Regions from separate parts of the Paraburkholderia sp. A1BS-2L genome, predicted to be linked through region 2. Evidence: predicted binding sites of a transcription regulator. Region 2 holds the regulator's gene; the other holds the start of a gene.
What was found. Region 2 encodes FliA, which starts transcription of late flagellar genes. Its sites were predicted from a motif close to CTAAAGTTTNNNNNNNNNNNGCCGNTA; they were not measured.

Region 1 (11,689 bases), 1.0 Mb from region 2:
GTGACGACGAGCGCCGCCGCCGAGACGCCGATGCGCAGCGCGAAGGCGCTGCCGAGCACCGTGCCCAGTTCCTCGCGAGGTTTGTTCACGATGGTCGGCACGAGAATTTCGGCGCCGCAGACCCAGGTGATCGGGGCGAGCACGAGCAGCAGCGTGTTCGCGTATTGCCATTTGCCGAATATATCCGGCCCGAAATAGCGCGCGAGCACGCCGCTGATGACAATGGCCACGGCGATCTGCGTGATGCGCTCCAGGCCGAGCCACACGATGTTTGCAAACGCGCGGCGGACGTCCGGGTTCGCGTAGCGTTTGAGGCTCAGCATCGGCGGAACACGCCGGTCGTGCCCGTGGCGCCTGCGTTGAGGCAGGCACGCTGCGTGCTGAGCCATGCGCCCAGGTCCCGCCCCACCAGATCCGGCGCGGTTTTTGTCGTCTGAAGGAAACGGTGAGGCATTAAAATAGGTGCGTAATCAGCAGATGACCAACAGGTAACCAACAAGAGCCCCGGCCGGACGACGGCCGACGCCAAAAAACGGCAATTATAGTTGTAACGATTCCGACTTTTCGTAACCACTGGCCCCGTCAGCCGGGGGAACCGTGTTACGAATACATTCCGACTTTCTATCGCACTGTGAGCCTCACTATGATTTCTCAATCGATTTTTAAGGCCTATGACATCCGTGGCGTCATCGGCAAGACGCTCGACACCGACACCGCACGCGCGATCGGTCGGGCGTTTGGCAGCGAGGTGCGTGCGCAGGGCGGCGATGCGGTGGTGATCGCGCGGGACGGCCGTATTTCGGGGCCAGATCTTTCGGCGGCGCTGGCCGATGGCCTGCGCGCTGCGGGCGTGGATGTCGTCAACGTGGGCATGGTGCCCACGCCGGTCGGCTATTTCGCGGCCAGCGTGCCGCTCAAGCTCGCCTCGGGCGAGCGCAGCATCGACTCGTGCATCGTGGTCACGGGCAGCCACAATCCGCCCGACTACAACGGCTTCAAAATGGTCCTGCGCGGCAAGGCCATCTACGGCGAGCAGATCCAGGCGCTGTATCAGCGCATCGTCGACGAGCGTTTCGAGTCGGGCGCGGGCACCTATGCCGACTACGATATCGCCGATGAATACATCGCGCGCATCGTGGGCGACGTGAAGCTCGCGCGCCCGATGAAGATCGTCGTGGACACCGGCAATGGCGTGGCGGGTGCGCTCGCGCCGCGTCTGTTCAAGGCGCTCGGCTGCGAACTGGTCGAGCTCTTCACCGAAGTCGATGGCACCTTCCCGAACCACCATCCGGATCCGGCTCACCCTGAGAATCTCCAGGACGTGATCCGCGCGCTCAAGGAAACCGATGCCGAAGTGGGCTTCGCGTTCGACGGCGACGGCGACCGCCTCGGCGTGGTGACGAAGGACGGCGAGATCATCTACCCGGATCGCCAGCTCATGCTGTTCGCGGAGGAAGTGCTTTCGCGCAATCCGGGCAAGCAGATCATTTACGACGTGAAGTGCACGCGCAATCTCGCGAAGTGGGTGAAGGAGAAGGGCGGCGAGCCGCTCATGTGGAAGACGGGCCACTCGCTCGTGAAGGCGAAGCTGCGCGAGACCGGCGCGCCGCTGGCGGGCGAAATGAGCGGCCACGTGTTCTTCAAGGACCGCTGGTACGGTTTCGACGACGGCCTGTACACGGGCGCGCGCCTGCTCGAGATCCTGACGCGCGTGGCCGACCCGAGCAAGCTGCTCAACGGCCTGCCGAATTCGCACTCCACGCCGGAACTGCAGCTCAAGCTCGAAGAGGGCGAGAACTTCGCGCTGATCGCGAAGCTCCAGCAGAACGCGAAGTTCACGGGCGCCGACGACGTCATCACGATCGACGGCCTGCGCGTGGAGTATCCGGACGGCTTCGGTCTCGCACGTTCGTCGAACACGACGCCGGTCGTGGTCATGCGTTTCGAGGCCGATAACGATGCAGCGCTTGCGCGCATTCAGGCCGACTTCAAGCGTGTGATTCTGGCCGAGAAGCCGGATGCGAAGTTGCCGTTCTAATGCCTGAACGGTTTTTTGCGCTGTCCCGACGTTTGATCTCTTTAACGTCCGCCTGATTCCGCGCTAACGCGGCAATCCAGAGCCAAAGCGGCGCCGTGCGGTTCTCCCGCCCGGCGCCGCACTGTTTTCGGAACCGGCTGTCAGGGCGCTGATTCCAGCGCCCATATCCGCACTTTCTTCCCGCTTTTTCGCTTAACTTCGTTTGACGCGCTAAAATTGCGGACCTTTTAATCAGTCCGCCTATTTCTGCCTTGAGCGTGCAAAAGATCCTCATCGTGCGCGTGTCGTCGCTTGGCGACGTCGTCCACAACATGCCCGCCATCGCCGATATCCGGCGGCGGTATCCCGACGCCCAAATCGACTGGCTCGTCGAAGAAGGCTTCCAGTCGCTCGTCGAGCTCGTGCATGGCGTGCGCCGCGCAATTCCGTTTTCGCTGCGCCGCTGGCGCAAGGGGCTCTTCTCGGCGGCCAACTGGCGCGAGATTGGCGCGTTCCGCCGCGCGCTCGCCGCCGAGAAGTACGACCTCATGATCGACTGCCAGGGGCTTATCAAGACCGCGTGGGTAGCGAGCTGGGCGCGCGGGCCGCTCGTCGGCCTCGGCAATCGCACCGACGGCGCGGGCTACGAATGGCCGGTGCGCCTGTTTTACAACCGCTCGATCCGCATCGAGCCGCGCACGCACGTGGTCGAGCGCACGCGCCAACTGGTTGCGGGCGCACTGGAGCTGCCGCCGCCGCAGCCCACCGACGACATCGAGTTCGGCCTCGACACCTACCGCGCGGCGCAGGCGCTCGCGGGCGTCGGCCTGAATCTGCCGGTGCCCTATGTGGTGTTCGTGCACGCCACTTCGCGCGCGGACAAGCAATGGCCCGAGGCGCACTGGATCGAGCTGGGCCAAGCGCTCGTGCGCCGCGGCGCCTCGATCGTGCTGCCGTGGGGCAGCGAGGCCGAGCGTGCGACGAGCGAGCGTCTTGCCAAAGAGTTCGGCGAGGCGGCCATCGTGCCGCCCAAGCTCGCGCTGCCAGCCGTAGTCGGCCTGATCGACGGCGCGGCGGCCACGGTGGGCGTGGACACCGGTCTCGTGCACATCGCGGCGGCGCTCAAGCGCCCGACGGTCGAGTTGTACAATTTCGCGACCGCCTGGCGCACCGGCGGCTATTGGTCGCCGAAGGTCGTCAATCTCGGCACGGCGGGGCAGCCGCCCACGCTCGCGCAGGTGAAGGGCGCGCTGGCGGGCTTCGGCCTGCTTTGAGCAGGCTGCGCGCCCGAGGTCACATTAAGTCACATCAAGTCGCATCAGGTCGCATTAAGGCACGTAAAGGCATGTCAAGGCGCGCCACGCGGCACGCGCGGTATAAGGGTCGGCGCCGGGCATCCCGCCAGGCAACCCGATCCATCGCTTCCCAGGGGCGACTATGAACGAATCCCAGATTATCGAAATCACTTCCGCCGACTGGCACGGCCAATATCTTTCACAGCCGCGCGAGACGCTGCTCGATGCCGTCGAGCAGGGCAAGGTCCTGTATTTCCCGAAGCTCGAGTTTCCGGTCGAAGGCGGCGAGCGCGCGCTGCTCGATCCGGCAATTGCGGACCCCAAGCGCAAGAACATCAGCCTCGACCCGAATGGCGGCGCGCTGCGCGGCGTGCTGGGCGACACGGTCACGCAGTCGGCAGTGCGCGCGTTGGTCGCGCGCTATCAGGCCTGCGCGCGCACACTCGTCGACGGGCTCTTTCCCGAGTACAGCGGCAAGCTGCGCGTGGCGCCCACGAGCCTGCGCCTGCATCAGGTGGAAACACGCCAGACCTCGTGGCGCAAGGACGATTCGCGCCTGCACGTGGACGCCTTTCCGTCGCGCCCGAACTATGGCGAGCGCATCCTGCGCGTGTTCACCAACGTGAACCCGAACGGCGTGCCGCGTGTGTGGCGCGTGGGTGAGCCGTTCGAGGACATGGCGCGGCGCTTCCTGCCGAACATCAAGCCGCAGATGCCGGGCTCGGCCTGGCTGCAGAACCTGCTGCACATCACCAAGTCGCCGCGCAGCGAGTACGACCACCTGATGCTCCACCTGCACGACAGCATGAAGGCCGATCTCGACTATCAGAAGACGGCCCCGCAGGAGACCATCAACTTTCCGCCGGGCTGCGTGTGGGTCTGCTTCTCCGATCATGCGTCGCATGCGGTCATGTCCGGCCAGTTCATGATGGAGCAGACCTTCTTCCTGCCGGCGAAAGACATGGTGCACCCGGAATGGGCGCCGCTCGGCATTCTCCAGCGCATCAAGGGCAAGGAACTCGTTTGAAGCCGGGCTTGAATTTCATCGCGGGTTCGCTCGCCTGGGCGTGCATGATGCCTCGCATCGCGGAGGCCCGATGCTAAGGGCCGTCTATCGCGCGGCCTGGTGGCTGATCGCGCCGCTCGCGGTGCTGCGTCTTTTCGTCCGCTCGCGGCGCGAGCGCGGCTATCGCGAGCATATTGGCGAGCGGTTCGGTTTTGGCATCGGGCGCGTGCCCGAGGACGACGCGCCGCTCATCTGGGTGCATGCGGTGTCCGTGGGCGAGACGCGCGCGGCGCAGCCGCTCGTCGACGCGCTGCTGGCGGCGCGCCCCGACGCGCGCATCCTGCTCACGCACATGACGCCCGGCGGACGTGCGGCGGGCGAGCAGCTATTCGGCGATCGCGTGCTGCGCTGCTATCTGCCGTACGACATGCCGCGTGCCGTGCGGCGCTTCCTGCGCGCCTGGCGTCCGTCGCTCGGCCTCGTGATGGAGACCGAGGTGTGGCCGACGCTCATCGACGAATGCAAGCACGCCGACGTGCCGCTCGTGCTCACGAACGCGCGCATGTCTGCGCGTTCGTTCAAGCGTGCGGCGAAGTTCGGCGCGCATGCGCGCGAGGTGTTCGGCGGCTTCACGCGCGTGCTCGCGCAAAGCCCGGCGGATGCCGAGCGCCTCTGCGCACTGGGCGCGCGCAATGTGAGCGTGCTTGGCAATCTGAAGTTCGATATGGCGAGCCCCGCCGCGGTGGTGGCGCGCGGGCGCGACTGGCGCCGCGCGATCGGGTCGCGGCCCGTATGGGTGGCGGCGAGCACGCGCGAAGGCGAAGAGGAGTTGGTCCTGCAGGCGTTCGCGACGCTGGGTGTAGAAGACGCGCTGCTGATTCTCGTGCCGCGCCATCCGCAGCGCTTCGACGAGGTGGCCGCGCTTGTCGCGCGCAAGAATCTCAAGCTCGAGCGGCGCTCGCGATGGGTCCAGAATCCGGCTCCAAATCCGACGCCAACTGCTTCGAAGGTGGGCTCCGCCGCGCCGCATGAAGGCGTGCGCGCGTTGCCGCAGGACGTGAACGTGCTGCTTGGCGACTCGATGGGCGAGATGGGCGCGTATTACGCCGCCGCCGATCTTGCGTTCATCGGCGGGAGCCTGTTGCCGCTCGGCGGCCAGAATCTGATCGAGGCGTGCGCGGTGGGCGTGCCCGTTTTGATCGGCCCGCACGTGTTCAACTTCACCCAGGCCACCGCCGACGCCGTGGCGGCCGGCGCGGCGTTGCAAGTGCAGGATCCCGCCGATCTCGCGCGCGCATTGCGCGAGCTCTTCAACGACAAGCCGCGCCGCGTGGCGATGGCCGCGGCAGCAGCGGCGTTCGCGGCGCGCCATCGTGGGGCGACCTCGCGCACGGTCGACATTTTGCAGACGCTCGTATTCGACATATGACTTCGTGCGCGAATGCGCACGAGCACCTGACGTCTTTGGGTGATCAACTTTCGGTGTCGGCTGGCCTGTGGGTCGATCGTTTCATCTTCGCAACCATCAAAGGGCTTGCTGAGAAATTCGACTGACTGGGGCTGGAAGAGGTAGTTCTCGGGGTCGGGTGTTTGCGGACCCGTTCGCGATTGCCAACGAAGCGCCTAATCGCGCAATGGCGCCGTGTGCGCTACATAACGACTTCCATGCGGCACGCTCCCCAGTTACAGAAGTGAGACCTGCTCGTACGTTCGTGCCTGACAAGTCGCTTGCATGGCTGCCTGGTATTCGTTGTTCAGCTCGGTCGTCGCATTTCGCGCAGCTTCAGTTATCTGGGCGTCGATCGCTTGAATCTGCTTGAGCGCACTGAGTGTCGCGGACGGCGGCTGCGCGGAAAGTGACATAATCAGCGGTGAGCGCTCGATCGCAAGTTGCGACGCCTGTTCCCATTCGCCCACGGCCACCGCCTGTTCGATAGCCTTGGTGAGTTGCGAGATGCGCTCGATGTCGGCTAAGGCTTGCATGGAGTGTGGTCTCGTTTCCGTCAGTTCTTGTTGGTGGCCATCGCGCCCGCGCTGTTCTGGCCGCCGAATAGCTGCGTGAGATATTGCTGGTTGTTGCTCATCGTCGCCATCAGCGTATTGAGCGCCGTGAATTGCGCGGTGTACATGCTGGTGAGTTGCGACTGATACGTGGCGAGCGAAGCCTGCTGCGTCGAGAGATTCGTCAGGTCCGTGTTGAGCGCCTTGGTGCGCGTCTGGATCGCGCCGCTGCTCGACAGATAGCTCGTGATATTGGTGTTCAACTGCGCGGCCACGCCGTTGGTCGAGCTGAACAACTTGGCCACCGTGGCCTGGTTGTTCTGCAGCGCGCTGCTCAATGTGCTGCTGTCGACCGCGAGCGAACCGTCGGCATTCAGCGTCACGCCGATTGTTGCGAGACTCGTGGTGGTGTTGCCGTTCTTCACGCCCGTCGCGACGATCGAGGCCAACTGGTTGCGCACGAGGTTCAGCGTGGAGTCGCCGAGCAGCACGCCCTGCGAAGTCGCGGTCGAACTGTACGCGGTGAGCGTGCCCATGGTCGTCACGAGCGTGTTGTAGAGCGTGACGAAATTGTTGATCGCATTCGACTGCGAACTCGTGTCCTGCGCGATCGTGAGCGTTTGCGGCGACGTGCCCGTGGCGTCCACCGATGCGGCGCTCAGGCTCAAGGTGACGCCCGCGAGCGCGGAAGTCACCGAGTTCGTTGCGCTGGTCACGCCGGTGCCGTCGAGCGTGAAGTACGCATCTTGCGCCGCGGTGGTCTGGGTCCAGTTGGGCGTGGCTGGCGAGCCGGAAGTCTGTACGTTGCTGAGCGTCGACTGATTGGCCTTGAGCTGCGCGCTGGTCGCGCTCGCGTTGCCGCTGAGCGACGTGCCGGGATTGCCGGTCACCGCCAGGCCGTTCAACGGGTCGCCCGAGGCCGTATCGCTGACCTGGATGCTGATGGCGTTCTGCGATCCGGTAGCGTTCGCGTGCAGCACGAGGTGCGCGCCATCGGCGCCGTTCACGACCGTGGCCGTCACGCCAGGATTGTTGCTCGCGCTGTTGATCGCCGCCGCAATGCCGGAAACTGTGCTGTTGCTGCTGTTCAGCGAAATCGTGGTGCTCGCGCCGCCAATCGACAGCGTCATCGTGCTCGGCACCGAAGCGAGCGGCTGGCTCGCGCCATAGCCCCTCGACGTGAGGACCTGCGCGGTCGCGATCTGCGCGACGTCGATCGAATACGTCCCAGCCACCGCTCCGGTGGTCGCGGTGGCCGCAATGCCGGTGCCGCTCGTGCTCGCCTTGAAGGCGTTGACGGTCGTGCCGTCCGAGAGCGAGCTGAGGCCCGCCTGCAGCGCCGAAAGCGCGGCCGAGAGCGTGCCGTATGCGGAAATCTGCGTGTTGTCCAGTTGCGCCTGCGAGGACAGTGTCGCGGCCTGGCCCGCGATCTTGCTGTTGACGAGCGCCGTGACGAGCGAGCTCACGTCCATCGACGAATTGCCGGTCGAGCCGCTGATGACCGACTGCGCGGCTTGCTGCAGCGCGCTGTTGGCCGATGCTGCGGCGCTGGAGGCCAGATTCGCGTTCGAGGTACCGGATACGGTGGACATGAAGGGGCTCCGTGCGTCGGCGATGCCGGGTGAATCGGTTCAAATACGGTTCGGGTTTAAAAACGCCAAACGGGAGGCGATCCTCCCGGTTGGCAAGCGCCGCGCGCCCCGGGTATGGCGGGCGGAACGCGCGGCGCGTACTGCTTGACTCACATGAAGCGCTTGTTACTGCAGGAGCTTCAGGATCTGCTGCGGCTGCGAGTTTGCTTGCGCCAGAACCGAGATACCGGCTTGTTGCAGAACCTGGGCCTTCGAGAGGTTAGCCGTTTCTTGTGCGAAGTTGGCGTCTTCGATCGACGACTGGGCGGTCGCCAAGTCGGTCGACTGGGCTTGCTGCGACGCACCGATTGCGCTGAAGCGGTTTTGCGCAGCGCCGAGCGTTGCCTGAAGGTTATTCACCGTTGCAAGCGCGTTGTCGATCGAGAGCATCGCGTTGTTTGCACCTGCTTGCGTGCCGATGTTGATCTTGTCCACCGTGTTAGCGGTAGCGACGTTTGCCACCACGATACCGCTGTCCGTGACACCCGTGCCGAGTGCCGCGCCCAGTTTAGCGGAAGTCGTAACCGGGGGGCCGCCAGCGGGTGCAGTATAGCCCAGTGCGGTCTTGACCTTCGCCAGCACCCCAGCCGAAAAAGCAGCGCCGTTTTGATCGGTAAAGGTCAGATCGCCTGCGCCGTCCGACTTGACCGTGACCGCAGTAATGTCACCGACCTTACCCGCCACGGCATCCACACCGGTCGTGGAGTCGATGTTCAGGCCCGTAATCGTACCGAGAGTCGTGCCCGCAGCCGGTGCCAAGGCCGGATTCGTACCTTCCGCTGTGTTGATTGCTGCCAGTTGAGTAGCCGACTGGTCCAGCGGACCACCCGACTTGATTTGGAGCACGCCACTTGTGCTTTGCGTGAACAGGGCTGCACCCGTGAAAGCCACAGAGTTGCTATTTTGGTCGGTCAGAGTGTAGCCGCCGTTACCGTCCGACACGATGTTCAGTTGTGTGACTGCGGGGGTAGTGCCCGCTGCCGCTGCCGTGCCGGTTGCGGTGAGCGAAACAGCCATCGAACCCAGAACGTTGCCCTTCTGGATATTTCCGCCGCCGATTGTGGCCGCGCTCATGTTTTGGGTCAGACCCAGCGAAATCGTCTGGCCGACGTTAGCGCCAACCTGAAACGACACATTGCCCATCGTGCCATTCAGGACATTCATGCCGTTGTACGTCGTTTGCGACGCAATACGATTGATTTCTTGAAGCTGCTGATTCACTTCCTGTTGCAGAGCGGAGCGATCGTCTGCCGTCATCGAGCCGTTGGAAGCTTGCGTTGCCAGTTGGCGGACACGTTGCAGGCTCGATGTCAGCGAGGCCAGGCCCGACGAAGCGGTTTGAACGATGGAGATACCGTCGTTCGAGTTCGACACGCCCTGGTTCAGACCGTTGATCTGGGTCTGCATGATGTTCGAGATCGCAAGACCCGCTGCATCGTCCGCTGCGCTGTTGATGCGCTTGCCCGACGAGAGGCGCGTAATCGCTTGCGACAGCGCGCTGCCAGAGCCGGTCAGGTTCTGTTGCGCGACGAGCGAGTTGATATTGCTATTGATTCCGAGCATGGAAATTCTCCTGATTGGGACTGAGCCCGTTTGCGCCACGGCGACCGTGGCGTCGGCGGACTGTCAAACGCGTTGTTTCGACCGCCATGCCTAGGCTAACGACCTTTCACCACGGAACTTTAGAGGGACACATGTAAAAACTCGTCTGTTGCCGCCGTGGGGACAATAAGCCCCTCGGAGGCGATACCAGACGAACAGGACCGAAGTACGCCGTCTTTTCAGCGGATGCTCTTGCCTGCGGATATGAGACGCTCGCCTATTACGAATTTCATGTCATACGCTTCTCGAACATGTCCATGCCCACAAATGCTGCCGAGGATGGCGAGCGTCCCGCCTCGGATCGGGACGCTTTCAGTCAGGTTGCCGCAGCGCGCGCGCGCGCACGGCGGGAGGAGCTGGGTCTCTCGTGGGAGGCGCTGGGCGCGCTCAGCGGACTGGACAGCTCAGCCCTTGGCCGATGGGAGATGAAAGGGATTCCCCGCTCACTGACGGATCGTGAGCGGCAGGCTTGGGAGCGTGCCCTGGAGGTTCCCTCGGGATGGCTGTTCGGGGCTGACGAGAAGGCAGCTCCAGGCGCCCCCCATGCCGAGGCAGGCCCGCGCGCGCGTGCGCGCAGGGATATGCTCGGGATAACGCGCCGCGCCGTCGCCGCGAGGATCGGGATTTCAGTCGACACGCTCGCGCGCTGGGAGCATGAGGGTGTTCCGACACGGATCAAGGGCGCCCAGGTCGCAGCATGGGAGCACGCACTCAGGGTTGACGCTGGCTGGCTGCTTGGCGAGGCATTTTCTACCGTCGCAAAGACTGCCCGGCCGCGCGTCGTCTGCCCCGCGATAGACGCTCGCTCGGCAATCATTGATGTGACTGCTCGTATTGCTGCCGTCCAATTCGAGAGGCTTGCCGCAGGCGATGCGCGGGTTGAGCGCGAGCGCGTAAGCGCGAGGATATTTGCGCAGCGCTACGGGGTTGACCCGCAAATGAGCACCTCGCTTGCTGCGATCGCTAAACAGCACGGTATTGTCGAGTCGCGTGTCAGCCAAATCCTTAAGGCACTTAACACGACTGCACAGGGGCTCGACATCGATGCCGTTGTATTTGAGCGTATTCGCGAACAGGCAGACCCGCATCTGCCATGCACTTTGGATGAGCTGGAGGCGCTGCTGCGCCCGTTGCTCGGTGAGGGACTAAAACTTGAGGATGTGGGGCGGTTCAGCGTCGACATCCTGGGCAAGCCCCTGCTCGCATTTGTTAAACGCCGTGTCAACGGGCGACCGGAGATCATGGTGACCTCGCCGGACGCGGGGGACTCGGTTGCCGATGTCTCAGTGCACGACACCGCCATTGGCGAGATGGCTCGCGCCATGATCCGGACTGCGGGCGTTGCCCACATGGGCTTGCTCAAGACCTATGCCCTGGAAGAGGGGTGGGCGACGGAGGTAATCGCCAAGATCCGGGCCGTGCTTGAGCGGACAGCGGGGTTCGAGTGGCTTGAAACACCTGAGGGCGGTAACCCACAGTGGTTCTGGTTTCAGGGCTATGCGACCGAGCGCAATCTCATCCTTGACGCGACGAGACGGGTGCTCGCCGTGGCTGCGGGGCTCGTCTCGTTCGATGACATCGTGGGTGCGATTGGCCGACTTCGGACAACGCGGGCGCGGCGTGCCGTGTTCTCGCCAATGTTTGATGTTCAGCCTCCAACGCGAATCATCTGGGCGCTGCTGCAGCGACAATCCTGGCTATCCGTGCTCAGTCCGGAAGCCGGTATTCGATCTATTCAGAACATTCACCCGCACGACGTGTTGCCACCGTCGGAGCTAATCGTGTATGAGGCTCTGCGTGGAGCCGGTGGCGTGGCGACCCGTGCATGGTTGTTCACTCATCTGGTCAGAAGCGGCCGGATGGACGAAACAAGCTTTCGCTCTGTGGTCCTTTGGGCTCCGTCCGTTACGCGACCTTACCGCGGGGTGTATGCGATACGGGGGATCCAGCCCGATCCGAGTGTCCTTGCAGAGGCGCTTCGGGACAGTCTCGCGCGTACAGGTTCACTGTTACCGGTGGAGCTGGATATGGACGCCGGGCGCGCGGTTTTCCATCAAGTCGTCAATGACTGGCATGTGCGGGGCGGTTGGGTGACGTTACCCGCTTCACTTGCGGCCCATGTGCCGCAAATGCGATA
Region 2 (11,689 bases):
CAGCGCCGGGGGCAGCGGCGACACCTCGTCGTTGCCCGCGGGTCCGCAGCAGCAGCCCATCGCCGCCACCGCCTCGAATACTGTGGCCGTGACCGTGAACCGGGGCATCACCGGCAATGTGCCCAATATCCCCACGGTGAGCGTGAAGATCTGCGTGCCGAACACCGGCACTTGCCAGATCGTCGACAATATTCAGGTAGACACGGCCTCGTTCGGACTGCGCGTGGTCAGCTCGGCGCTCGACAGCCTCAATAGCACGTTGCCGCTGACCACCAGCAACGGCGCGACGCTCGCCGAGTGCACGGGGTTCGCCGACGGCTACACCTGGGGCACGGTGCGAAGCGCCGACGTACAGATCGGCAGCGAGACGGCCGGCAACATTCCGATTCAGGTGATCGGCGATCTCGCCACGTCCACGGTCCCAACGAACTGTTCGAGCATCGGCCCGTCGCAGAACTCGGTGCAGGCGCTCGGCGCGAACGGCATTCTCGGCATCGGCGTCGCGCCGTGGGACTGCGGCTCGGGCTGCGCGAATTCCGTGCAGAACGGCTTCTATTACGCATGTCCCAACGGCACCACCAGCAACAACTGCGCGAACACGGCCGTCGCGCTGAACAACCAGGTGGCCAATCCCGTCGCGCACTTTCCCGTCGACAAAAACGGCGTGATCCTGCAGATGCCGCCCATCTCCAACAACGGCCAGGCCTCCGCCACGGGCACGCTGGTGTTCGGCATCGGCACGCAGTCGAACAACGCAATACCCACCTCGGTGCAGCGTTTCGCTACCGACGGGTCGGGCAACATGACCGGCACGTATAACGGCCACGCGGTGCGGTACGCGTTCCTCGACTCGGGCTCGAACGGCCTGTTCTTCGCCGATAGCGGCATTGCGCAGTGCGGCGGCAATCTCGGCACGTTCTACTGCCCGGCCAAGCCGCTCACGCTCAGCGCGACGCTCACCGACAAGAACAACGTGTCGAGCAACGTGAGCTTCAACGTGGTGAGCGCAGCGGCGCTGCTCAATAGCGGCTCCAATTTCGCGCTCAACGATCTCGCCGGCGCGTTCGGGTCGAACGCGAACCTCGACCTCGGCTTGCCGTTCTTCTACGGACGTTACGTGTATTACGGTTATGGCCAGGCGCCCTACGTCGCGTTCTGACGTGTTCTGACGCGCATTTGCCGCGCGTCCGCCGCTGCTGCGGCGGGCGCGCATGCCTGCCTCGCCCTGGCCCTCGTGCCGCCTTCGTACTGACCCTCGTGCCGCCCCCCGGCCACCCCATCTCCCGAACTACCCCGGTTTCCCCGTCCTGATCCGCCAATCGCCGCTTGCGCCCCGAGGCAATAATCGCTCTCACTGAAAAAGGGCGTGCGCCGTCACCGCAGGGGTGGCGGGTGTGCGTGCGCCGCGACCGGAGCATCCGTGGCAGAGGACAGCGACCTCGAAAAAACCGAATCAGCCACTCCCAAGCGCCTCGAAAAGGCGCGTGAGGAGGGGCAGGTCGCGCGTTCGCGGGAGCTTTCCACGTTCGCGCTGCTCTCGGCGGGGTGTTTCGGCGCGTGGATGCTGTCGGGCACCATCGGCGAGCATTTGCAGACGATGCTGCGCGGCGCGCTCACCTTCAACCACGCGGGCGCGTTCGAGACGAAGCGCATGCTCACGGGCGCCGGCGTGGCCGCGCGCGAAGGTCTCGTCGCGCTCTTGCCCGTGCTCCTGTTGACCGGCGCCGCCGCGCTGCTCGCGCCCATGGCGCTGGGCGGCTGGCTGTTCTCGACCAAATCCCTGGAGATGAAGTTCAGTCGCCTCAATCCGGTGTCGGGGCTTGGACGCATCTTCTCGGTGAACGGGCCGATCCAGCTTGGCATGTCGATCGCGAAGACGCTCGTGGTGGGCGGCATCGGCGGATCGGCGCTGTGGATGCGGCGCGACGAAATTCTCGGTCTCGCCATGCAGCCGCCGCCGCGCGCGTTCGCCGACGCCCTTCATCTGATTGCCGTGTGCTGCGGCACGACCGTCGCCGGCATGTTCGTGGTGGCCGCCATCGACGTGCCGTATCAGCTCTGGTCGTATCACCGCAAGCTGCGCATGACCAAGGAAGAAGTGAAGCGCGAGCACCGCGAGAATGAAGGCGACCCGCACGTGAAGGGCCGCATTCGCCAGCAGCAGCGCGCCATGGCGCGCCGCCGCATGATGGCGCAGGTGCCCAAGGCCGACGTGGTGGTGACCAATCCGACGCACTTCGCCGTCGCGCTCCAGTACGCCGACGGCGAAATGCGCGCGCCCAGGGTGGTCGCCAAGGGCGTGAACCTCGTGGCCGCGCGCATCCGCGAGCTCGCCGCCGAGCACAACGTGCCGCTGCTCGAAGCGCCGCCGCTGGCGCGCGCGCTCTATTACAACGTCGACATCAATCGCGAGATTCCCGGCCCGCTGTATGGCGCGGTCGCGCAGGTGCTCGCGTGGGTCTATCAGCTCAAGCGCTTTCGCGAGCACGGCGGCGATGTGCCGATGGCGCCCACCGACCTCGACGTGCCGCCGGAACTGGACAAGGGCGCGGTGAGCGACGAAGACGCCGCCGAGGAAGCGGACGAAGCGCTCTCGCCCGAGGAGCGCGCGGCCAGCGGCAGCGCACAAAACACCGCATCAAGCACAGCATCGAACCCCGCCCGCGGCGCGAATCGCGATGACACGCGCAACGACGCCCGCAACGGCAACGAAGGAGCCACAGAATGAACGCCCGCACCGGTTTCCTCGCGCGGCGCCCGGACGTGCTGCAAGGCACGAATCTGCGCGCGCTCGCCGGACCGATCCTGATCTGCATGATCCTCGGCATGATGATCCTGCCGCTGCCGCCGTTCCTGCTGGATCTGCTGTTCACCTTCAACATCGCGCTATCGGTGATGGTGCTGCTCGTCAGCATGTACACCATGAAGCCGCTCGACTTCGCGGCGTTCCCGAGCGTGCTGCTGTTCTCCACGCTGTTGCGCCTCTCGCTGAACGTGGCCTCCACGCGCGTCGTGCTGCTCGAAGGCCACACCGGCCCCGACGCGGCCGGCAAAGTGATCGAATCGTTCGGCCACTTCCTCGTGGGCGGCAATTTCGCCGTGGGTATCGTGGTGTTCGTGATCCTCATGGTGATCAACTTCATGGTGATCACGAAGGGCGCGGGGCGGATCGCCGAAGTGTCGGCGCGCTTCACGCTCGACGCCATGCCCGGCAAGCAGATGGCGATCGACGCCGACTTGAACGCGGGCCTCATCAACGAGGAAGCCGCGCGCAAGCGCCGCACCGAGATCGCCCAGGAAGCCGAGTTCTACGGCTCGATGGACGGCGCGAGCAAGTTCGTGCGCGGCGACGCCATCGCGGGCCTCCTGATCATGGCGATCAACATCATCGGCGGGCTGATCGTGGGCGTGGTGCAGCACGGCATGTCGTTCGCCTCGGCGGGCGAGACCTATACGCTGCTGACGATCGGCGATGGTCTCGTCGCCCAGATTCCGTCGCTCGTGATCTCGACGGCCGCGGGCGTGATCGTCTCGCGCGTGGCGACCAATGAGGACATCGGCACGCAACTCACCGGCCAGCTGTTCACGAACCCGCGCGTGCTGATGATCACCGGCGCGATCATCCTCATGATGGGCATGATTCCGGGCATGCCGCACTTCGCGTTCTTGCTGCTGGGCGGGGGCGCGATCCAGCTTGGCCGCGTGATGAAAAAGAGCGCCGAGGCGAAAAAGGCCAGCGCCGTGCTCGCGGACGTGCTGCCGGCTGCCGCCGCGCCCGTCGAGAACGCCGAGGCGAGCTGGGACGACGTGGCGCTCATCGACACGCTCGGGCTCGAAGTGGGCTACCGCATCATTCCGCTCGTCGACAAGAACACCGACGGCGAGCTGCTCAAGCGCATCAAGAGCATCCGCAAGAAGTTCGCGCAGGAAATCGGCTTCCTGCCGCCGGTCATTCACATCCGCGACAACCTGGAGTTGCGCCCGAACGCTTACCGCATCGCGCTAAAGGGCGTGGAAGTGGGCTCGGGCGAGGCGTTCCCGGGCCAGTGGCTCGCGATCAATCCGGGGCAGGTGAGCGCGGTGGTGCCCGGCACGCCGACCACCGACCCGGCGTTCGGGCTGCCCGCGATCTGGATCGATTCGAACATGCGCGAGCAGGCCCAGGTGTTCGGCTACACGGTGGTCGATTCGAGCACCGTGGTGGCGACGCACCTCAATCACCTCGTGGTGACGCACGCGGCCGAATTGCTGGGCCGCCGCGAAGTGCAGGCGCTGATCGAGCGCGTGCAGAAGGACACGCCCTCGCTCGTGGACGACCTCGTGCCAAAGGTGCTGGCGCTCACGACCTTGCAGAAGGTGCTGCAAAACCTGCTGGAAGAGGGCGTGCCGATCCGCGACATGCGCACGATCATGGAGTCGCTCGCGGAGCATGCGCCGCGCATGCCCGACGCACACGACCTCACGGCGGCGGTGCGCATCTCGCTGGGCCGCGCGATCACGCAGCAGTGGTTCCCCGGCAATGCGGACATGCAGGTGATGGGGCTCGACGCCAATCTCGAACGCGTGCTTTCGCAGACGCTGACCTCGGGACCGAACCCCGGGCTGGAGCCGGGTCTCGCGCATACGCTGCTCACGCAGACCGAAATGGCGATGGGACGTCAGCAGGCGTTGGGACTTGCGCCCGTGCTGCTCGTGCAGCATGCGCTGCGGCCGATGCTCTCGCGCTTTTTGCGCCGCAGTCTGCCGCAGTTGAAGGTGCTTTCGTATGCCGAGGTGCCGGATACGCGCAATGTGCGGGTGGTGAATGTGGTGGGGGCGGGGTGATGAGCTGAGGGGGCGAGGCGTCAAAACGCTTCGAGAAGATCCAGAGTCGATGTAACGCCGATTGGCGCCGGCGCTTCCAGCATTACCTTGTGCAGCGTGAATTTGCGTTCGCGCTCGCTCGCGAGGTCGTCGAATCCCTGCTTGAGGGCATCAAAACCATAGGTCTTCAGGCTTGACGCTGACGACTTCTTCGCCAGCGCGGGATTTCACGATTTCAGCCAACTCGATATCTTCGAGCCGGTCGCAGATCGCTTCCCATTGGTCGCCAGCTCAGAAAAGACCAAATATGCGACTAACTGTGTCCACAATGCCGAGCGCACGAAGTCGCAGCCCAGAGCCTCAGGTTCCGGGCACTCGCCATCCCCCGAATTACCCACCTTTCCCCACCCTGATCCACCGATCGTCGAGGGCTCACCTTCGAAATAATTCCAACATCGGAGAAGGGCCCGTGCGAGAGCGCAAGGCCCGCGGTAATCCAGACGCAAACGACGGGCGGCGCAGGCCGCTCACCTCACTCAGGGGCTTGGCTTGAACATTCGCAAATTCATCGGTGGCACCAGCCGCGACGCGTTGCGCCTCGTGCGCGAAGCGCTGGGTGCGGACGCCGTCGTATTGTCGAATCGCACGCTCGACGACGGCAGCGTCGAAATCGTCGCGCTCGCGGACCGCGACCTCGCAGCGCTCGCGCCGGCGGACGGCGGAGCGCCCTTTGGCGGTGCGCCTCTCGGCGGCACATCGTCCGCCGGTGGTCAGGCGCAGGCTGGCGCGGGCTTCGCGGCGAAGCCGTCGCGCGCCGCGATCGGCGCACCGCCTGCCGCCAGCACTGCGGCGACCGCTGGCAACCCTTACGCAAGCGGCGGCATGCCCGACGTGTTCTCATCGGTGTTCGGCGCGAGCCCGGAGGTGGGCGCGGAGCGCGACGCCGCTGGGGCGGACGCCGCGGCACAAGGCGAAGCCGATGAAGGCAACCACGACAGCGACAGCGACGACACCGCCGTCTCTCTCGGACAAGCCACGCAGGCAAAGCTGAGCGCCGAAGCGTCCGAAGCCGCGGCAAAGCCGTTCTCCGCTTCGCGTGCCGCGGCGGGCCAGCAAGCCAGGCAACCCGCAGTCGAGTCCCAGGACGCACCGCGCACGATGGCCGAATCGAACCCCTGGCTGATCGACCACGCGCGCCGTATCGCGAATCAGCAAGCGAACCAGCAAGCGAACCGGGACACGGCCCAGCCGGGCATGACGCCGGCCGCCGCGATGGCGAAGGGCCTCGGCGTGGCCGCCGACCCCACGCATCGCGCCGATATCGACGCGAACACGCCCGAATGGGCGCGCCAGGCTGCGCACGTCGCGGCGCGCCGCGCGGCCCGCAGCATTGGCCAGAGCCCCGATGCGGCCGGCCCGGCGCCCGCCGCTCAAAGCGTTCAAAGCGCCCCTAACCCGGCCCAGGCCGCCCAGAGCGCACAACCCGCCGCGCCCAGCACCGCACAAACGGTGAGCGAAGCGATCCGCGCGCGCATCGAGCAGGTCGTCAACGAAACCGTGATGCACGAGCTCGCCTCCATGCGCGGCATGATGGAAGAGCAGTTCGCGGGTCTCCTGTGGGGCGAGCATCAGCGCCGCAACCCGATGCAGGGCGCGCTCACGAAGCAGCTTTTCGCGGCCGGCTTTTCGGCGCAGCTCGTGAAGATGGTGGTCGACCGCCTGCCCAGCGTGGAAACCGAAGAGGCCGGCATGGAGTGGGTTCAGTCGGTGCTCGAATCGAACCTGCCCGTGCTCGAGGACGAAGAAGCGCTCATGGAGCGCGGCGGCGTATTCGCGCTGATGGGCCCGACCGGCGTGGGCAAGACCACGACCACGGCGAAGCTCGCGGCGCGCTGCGTGATGCGCTTCGGCGCGAGCAAGGTCGCGCTGCTCACGACCGACAGCTACCGCATCGGCGGCCACGAGCAACTGCGCATCTTCGGCAAGATCCTCGGCGTCTCGGTGCATGCGGTGCGTGACGGCGCCGATCTGCAACTCGCGCTCACCGAGCTCAAGAACAAGCACATCGTGCTGATCGACACGATCGGCATGAGCCAGCGCGACCGCGCCGTGACCGACCAGATCGCCATGCTGTGCGGCACGGGGCGCCCGGTGCAGCGCCTGCTGCTGCTTTCGGCGACCAGCCACGGCGACACGCTCAACGAAGTCGTGCAGGCGTACCAGCACGGCCCGGACAACTCGCCGCTCGCGGGTTGCATCCTCACCAAGCTCGACGAAGCGACCAACCTCGGCAGCACGCTCGACACGGTGCTGCGCTACAAGCTGCCGGTGCACTACGTCTCCACGGGCCAGAAGGTGCCAGAGAACCTGTACGTGGCCACGCGCCGCTTTCTCGTGCGCAGCGCGTTCTGCGTGCCGCGCGATCGCTCGCCGTTCGTGCCGCACGAGGACGATATTCCCGCGCTGCTCTCCGCGCTCTCGACGCGCTCGGCCACGCAAGCTCCCGAGGTCCGGTTTGGATAAGTTCGTGATCGATCAGGCAGAAGGCCTGCGACGGCTGCTCGCGCGCGAAGGCTCGCGCGTGATCGCCGTGACCGGCGGCCACGGCGCACCCGGGCGCACGACCGTGGTGATCAATCTCGCGGCCGCGCTGATCGCGCTGGGCAAGGACGTGCTCGTGATCGACGAGTGCCTTGGTCCGCGCTCGGTCAGTGCGCAGCTCGGCGGCGGCATGCGCGGCGTGAGCAACGAAGCGCGCGGCAATGCCGCAAGCCTCGCAGGAAACTTCGCGCCGAATTTCGCGGCGGTGATGCGCGGCGAGATTGCGCTGGACCAGGCCGTGGCGCGGCATGCGCTGGGCTTCGGCGTGCTGGCCGCGCCGCGCGAGCAGTGCGTGGGGGCGCAGCTGGATGCGCCATTGAGCAAGCTGCTGGCCGGTCCCGCCGATTTCGTGCTGATCGACGCGCGGCTCGACGCCGAAGGCGCGCTCTCGCCGCTCGCCTTGCACGCGCACGACGTGCTGATCGTGATGCGCGTGACCGCGCAGGCGATCACCGACGCCTACGCCTGCATGAAGCGGCTGCATTTCGCGCATGCGATTGGGCAGTTCCGCGTGCTTGCGAACCACGTGGCGAGCGCCGCCGACGCGCAAGCCGCGCTCGAGAATCTCGCGGGAGTGGCGAGCCGCTACCTCGCGGTATCGCTGGAGCGCGCGGGCAGCGTTGCCGCCGATCCGCACATGCCGCGCGCGCTGCAACTGTCGCGCTGCATCGTCGATGCGTTTCCGTCGACGGCTGCCGCGCGAGATTTTCGCCACGTGGCGGCCGAACTGCCGCACTGGCCGCTGCGCCCCGCGCTGTTGGCATCGGCGGGCGCGCCGGCGAGTCCGGAGCAAGCGGCGAATTCATTCGTTTCATCCGCCACGGACGCCCCGTCCGCGAGCGCGACGGCCTATGCGGGATGGCGGGCGGATTCGCCCGTGCACGCGCATCGGCACGTGTGACGGACACAGGAAGGAGAGCCAGATGTATAACGCTCAAGGAAAGATTTCGCAGGCCGAAGTGCTCGCGAAGTACGCGCCGCTCGTGCGGCGGCTCGGATTGCAGCTCGTGGCGAAAATGCCCGCGAGCGTGGATCTCGACGACTTGATCCAGGCCGGCATGATCGGCTTGCTCGACGCTGCGAATCGCTACAAGGAAGATCAGGGCGCGCAGTTCGAGACCTACGCGAGCCAGCGCATTCGCGGCGCCATGCTCGACGAGCTGCGCAGCAACGACTGGCTGCCGCGCAGCCTGCGGCGCACCTCGCGCGAAGTGGAAAGCGCGGTGCATCAGGTGGAGCAGCGGCTTGGCCGCTCGGCGAGCGAGACGGAGATTGCCGAGCATCTGCAGATGCCGCTCGACGAGTACCAGAGCATGCTGCAGGACCTGCACGGCAGCCAGCTCATCTACTACGAAGACTTCGACCGCTCCGCCGACGACGAGCCGTTCCTCGACCGCTATCGCGTCGATCACTCGGACCCGCTCTCGGCACTGCTCGACGAGAGCCTGCGCGGCGCGCTAGTCGAGGCGATCGAGCGGCTGCCCGAGCGCGAGAAGCTGCTGATGTCGCTGTATTACGAGCGCGGCATGAACCTGCGCGAGATCGGCGCGGTGCTGGAGGTGAGCGAGTCGCGCGTGTGCCAGTTGCACAGCCAGGCGGTGGCACGCTTGCGGGCGCGGCTGCGCGAGATGTCATGGGCGGGGACGGAGCATTAGTCGGGCGTAGTGGCGAGGGGTTTCAAACCCTACATGGATGTGTACATCGCGTCATGATGACAACCGCTTCGAGAAGTCCGTCATCAAGCCGGAAACGACTGCGCCGGCCATGGGGTTCGTGATGCTGCAGCGCGCCGTGACGCGCGCTGAGTTCGCTCAGATGCCAAGTGTGAGCGACGTGCTGGCGCGTCGGATTACACGCACGCTGCTCGACTTTGGATCGCTGAATGCGTCTTCGCCGCGAGGCGATCTTTCCTTTGGACTGCCCTTGAAGAGCCTTCCGTTTCTGTTTCCAGGGCTTTGGCCGGAGGTTGATCAGGGGTGAAATGTTTTTTATGGTTTTTGCTGATTTGTGGGGAAGTCGTTTCGCGACCCACTGCTGACAGTCGACCACCAAGCGTTGAAAGGCAGGTATAGGGGCTCAGCAGTCCGTCTATCGTGGCTTTGCACACAGGCAAACCGACGAACATCCCGGTGAAACGCCCAAACCTTGTTCATTGACACATATCAACCGCGTCTGCCGCCACTCGCTCATCATCAGCTATCGAAACAGGGCATGCTGGGGGCGAGTTATGAAAGGACGCATATTCGTCATTGGCGCCTCATTGAGCGGGATTAACGCGCTTTCGCGGCTGATCGCGCTACTTCCCGAGAATTTCCCATCTTCAGTATTTATCACGCAGCATGTGGGCGCTCACAGCCCGGGCATGCTGCCCCAGATTCTCAGCAACGCGGGACGACTGAAGGCCATACATCCCAAGAACACCGAGCTAATCGAGCCGGGGCGAATCTATGTGGCGCCACCGGATCGCCATATGCTTGTGCAGCGAGGATATATACGCCTGTCTCATGGCCCTCAGGAAAATCACACACGGCCCGCTATCGATCCGCTTTTCCGGTCGGCGGCCATCTCTTATGGCCCAGCCGTGGTGGGAGTCGTATTGACCGGACAGCTTGACGACGGTACGGCTGGCTTGCTTGCAGTCAAGGACAGGGGCGGCACCGCCATTGTGCAGGAGCCTTCCGAAGCAACAGCGGCCTCGATGCCTAAAAGCGCTCTCGCCCACGTCAAAGTGGATTACTGCTGCAAATTGGCAGAGATGGCAGCACTTTTCGTTCGTCTCGCCAATGACGACCCGGAGCCCAATGAGGACCGTAATCTCGATGAACTTATCGATATCGAAAACCGGATCGCCGAGGGTATCTTCGATCTTCAGGACTGGTGGAAGCTCGAAGGGATGAGCAGTCCATGTGGTCTGAATTGTCCTATTTGTCGAAGCGCCCTTTACGAGCTGCGCGACAAACGAATGATGCGATTCAGATGCCGCGCGGGACATGCTTTTTCCGCAGAAAGTCTCCTTGCGGAACAAGCTGACTCCAGGGAGACACAGCTCTCGGCTCTGTTCGGTTCGCTTACCGAAGAAGCGACGCTTGCGAAGCGCCTGAGAGACGCGCCTGTCTACAAGGAGCGCATCGACTTGACTGCGAGCCTGAACAGCAAGATCCAAGGCATAGAAGTGGAGTCCACACAGGTTTGTGAATGGCTACGCGCGCTAACTAATCTGGTAGAGCCCGATCCCGACGGAGGATTCTGACCTGCGGGAACGCCCGTCTGCAGGCTGTAAGATGTCGGCTTGAGCGGCGTAAAGCGGCCGCCTGAGGCAGCCTCGGCCGACCACAGCCCATCCCGGAGCGCGCGTTATTTCCAAAAAGTCAGAGCAGAATTTTCCATCACCGCCGACAGCACCAGATCCACTGTCCTCGCAGTTAGCACCCGGAAACAAAAAAGCCGAAGCCCCCGTGCTTCGGCTTTTCAATTCCCCACGCAACTGCCAACCACGCGAGGAACAAGGGCCAGTTACAGCCCGAACGCCGGCAGGCGTCCATCCGGCCCGTACAGCATCGACGTGCCGTTGCCGGTTTCGCCCCGCAAAATCGCGAGCGCCCGGCGATTATGTTCCATGCGGGTGCGAACCATCATGCCGATCGTCAGGTTCTGCCGGCGCGCGCGCTCGGTCGAGCCCAAGAGCCGCGCCCACTGGCCCGCGAGCCGCGCGTCGCCGTCGCAGGCCATCTCGATGCCCTTGCGTCCGGCCGGCAGGCCGAGCCCGGCCAGTTGCGCGTCGCGCACCTTCTCGAGCCCCGCCATGCGCTGCGTGAGCGTCGTCTTCTGTTCGACGATCTGCGGCAGCGCATCGATGCCGTCCGCCGTCGTGAGCGCCTTCTCCTCGAAGGCGAGCAGCGAGGCGAACGCCTCAACCGCGGCGTGTTCGTCGATCAATGTGGCGAGAAGCGCGTCTTTCATCCGGGACCACCTGAAAATGCGGGTTGCGGGACAGCCTGGCGCCCGCGCCCTGCGATTTAGCCGCCCGAGGCCGGCTTGAGCAGGCCGCGCGCGGTTTCGATAATGCCGTCGGCGATCTTGCCGGCGTCGATCTGCAGCGTGCCGTTCTTGATGGCGTCCTTGATCGACTGGACCTGGCCCATGTCGATGTCGGCGGCGCCGCTCGCCGCGAGCGAGCGCAGCGAAGAGGACAGCGACGAAAGACTCACGTTGGCGTCTGCGCTAGTACCCGCTCCGATGGCGCTCGATGCCGCGCCGGCCGATGCCGTGCCGCCCGCGCCTGGCG

Region 1: P5W98_RS03805 (flagellin) is a predicted target of FliA. The motif match lies at 9,610-9,636, and genes of this name have one in related genera.

The regions. Positions count from the first base shown of each region.
Region 1 is NZ_CP120428.1:845,738-857,426, forward strand. Features, by position in the region: gene P5W98_RS03770 (oligosaccharide flippase family protein) at 1-323, opposite strand, end outside; gene P5W98_RS03775 (phosphomannomutase/phosphoglucomutase) at 644-2,038, shown strand; gene waaC (lipopolysaccharide heptosyltransferase I) at 2,290-3,291, shown strand; gene P5W98_RS03785 (Kdo hydroxylase family protein) at 3,455-4,339, shown strand; gene waaA (lipid IV(A) 3-deoxy-D-manno-octulosonic acid transferase) at 4,410-5,747, shown strand; gene P5W98_RS03795 (flagellar protein FliT) at 6,002-6,301, opposite strand; gene fliD (flagellar filament capping protein FliD) at 6,322-7,911, opposite strand; gene P5W98_RS03805 (flagellin) at 8,077-9,513, opposite strand; gene P5W98_RS03810 (helix-turn-helix domain-containing protein) at 9,804-11,689, shown strand, end outside.
Region 2 is NZ_CP120428.1:3,073,950-3,085,638, reverse strand. Features, by position in the region: gene P5W98_RS14130 (DUF3443 domain-containing protein) at 1-1,159, shown strand, start outside; gene flhB (flagellar biosynthesis protein FlhB) at 1,421-2,728, shown strand; gene flhA (flagellar biosynthesis protein FlhA) at 2,725-4,824, shown strand; gene flhF (flagellar biosynthesis protein FlhF) at 5,353-7,326, shown strand; gene P5W98_RS14110 (MinD/ParA family ATP-binding protein) at 7,319-8,305, shown strand; gene P5W98_RS14105 (RNA polymerase sigma factor FliA) at 8,328-9,059, shown strand; gene P5W98_RS14100 (hypothetical protein) at 9,097-9,384, shown strand; gene P5W98_RS14095 (chemotaxis protein CheB) at 9,632-10,654, shown strand; gene P5W98_RS14090 (flagella synthesis protein FlgN) at 10,918-11,364, opposite strand; gene flgM (flagellar biosynthesis anti-sigma factor FlgM) at 11,421-11,689, opposite strand, start outside.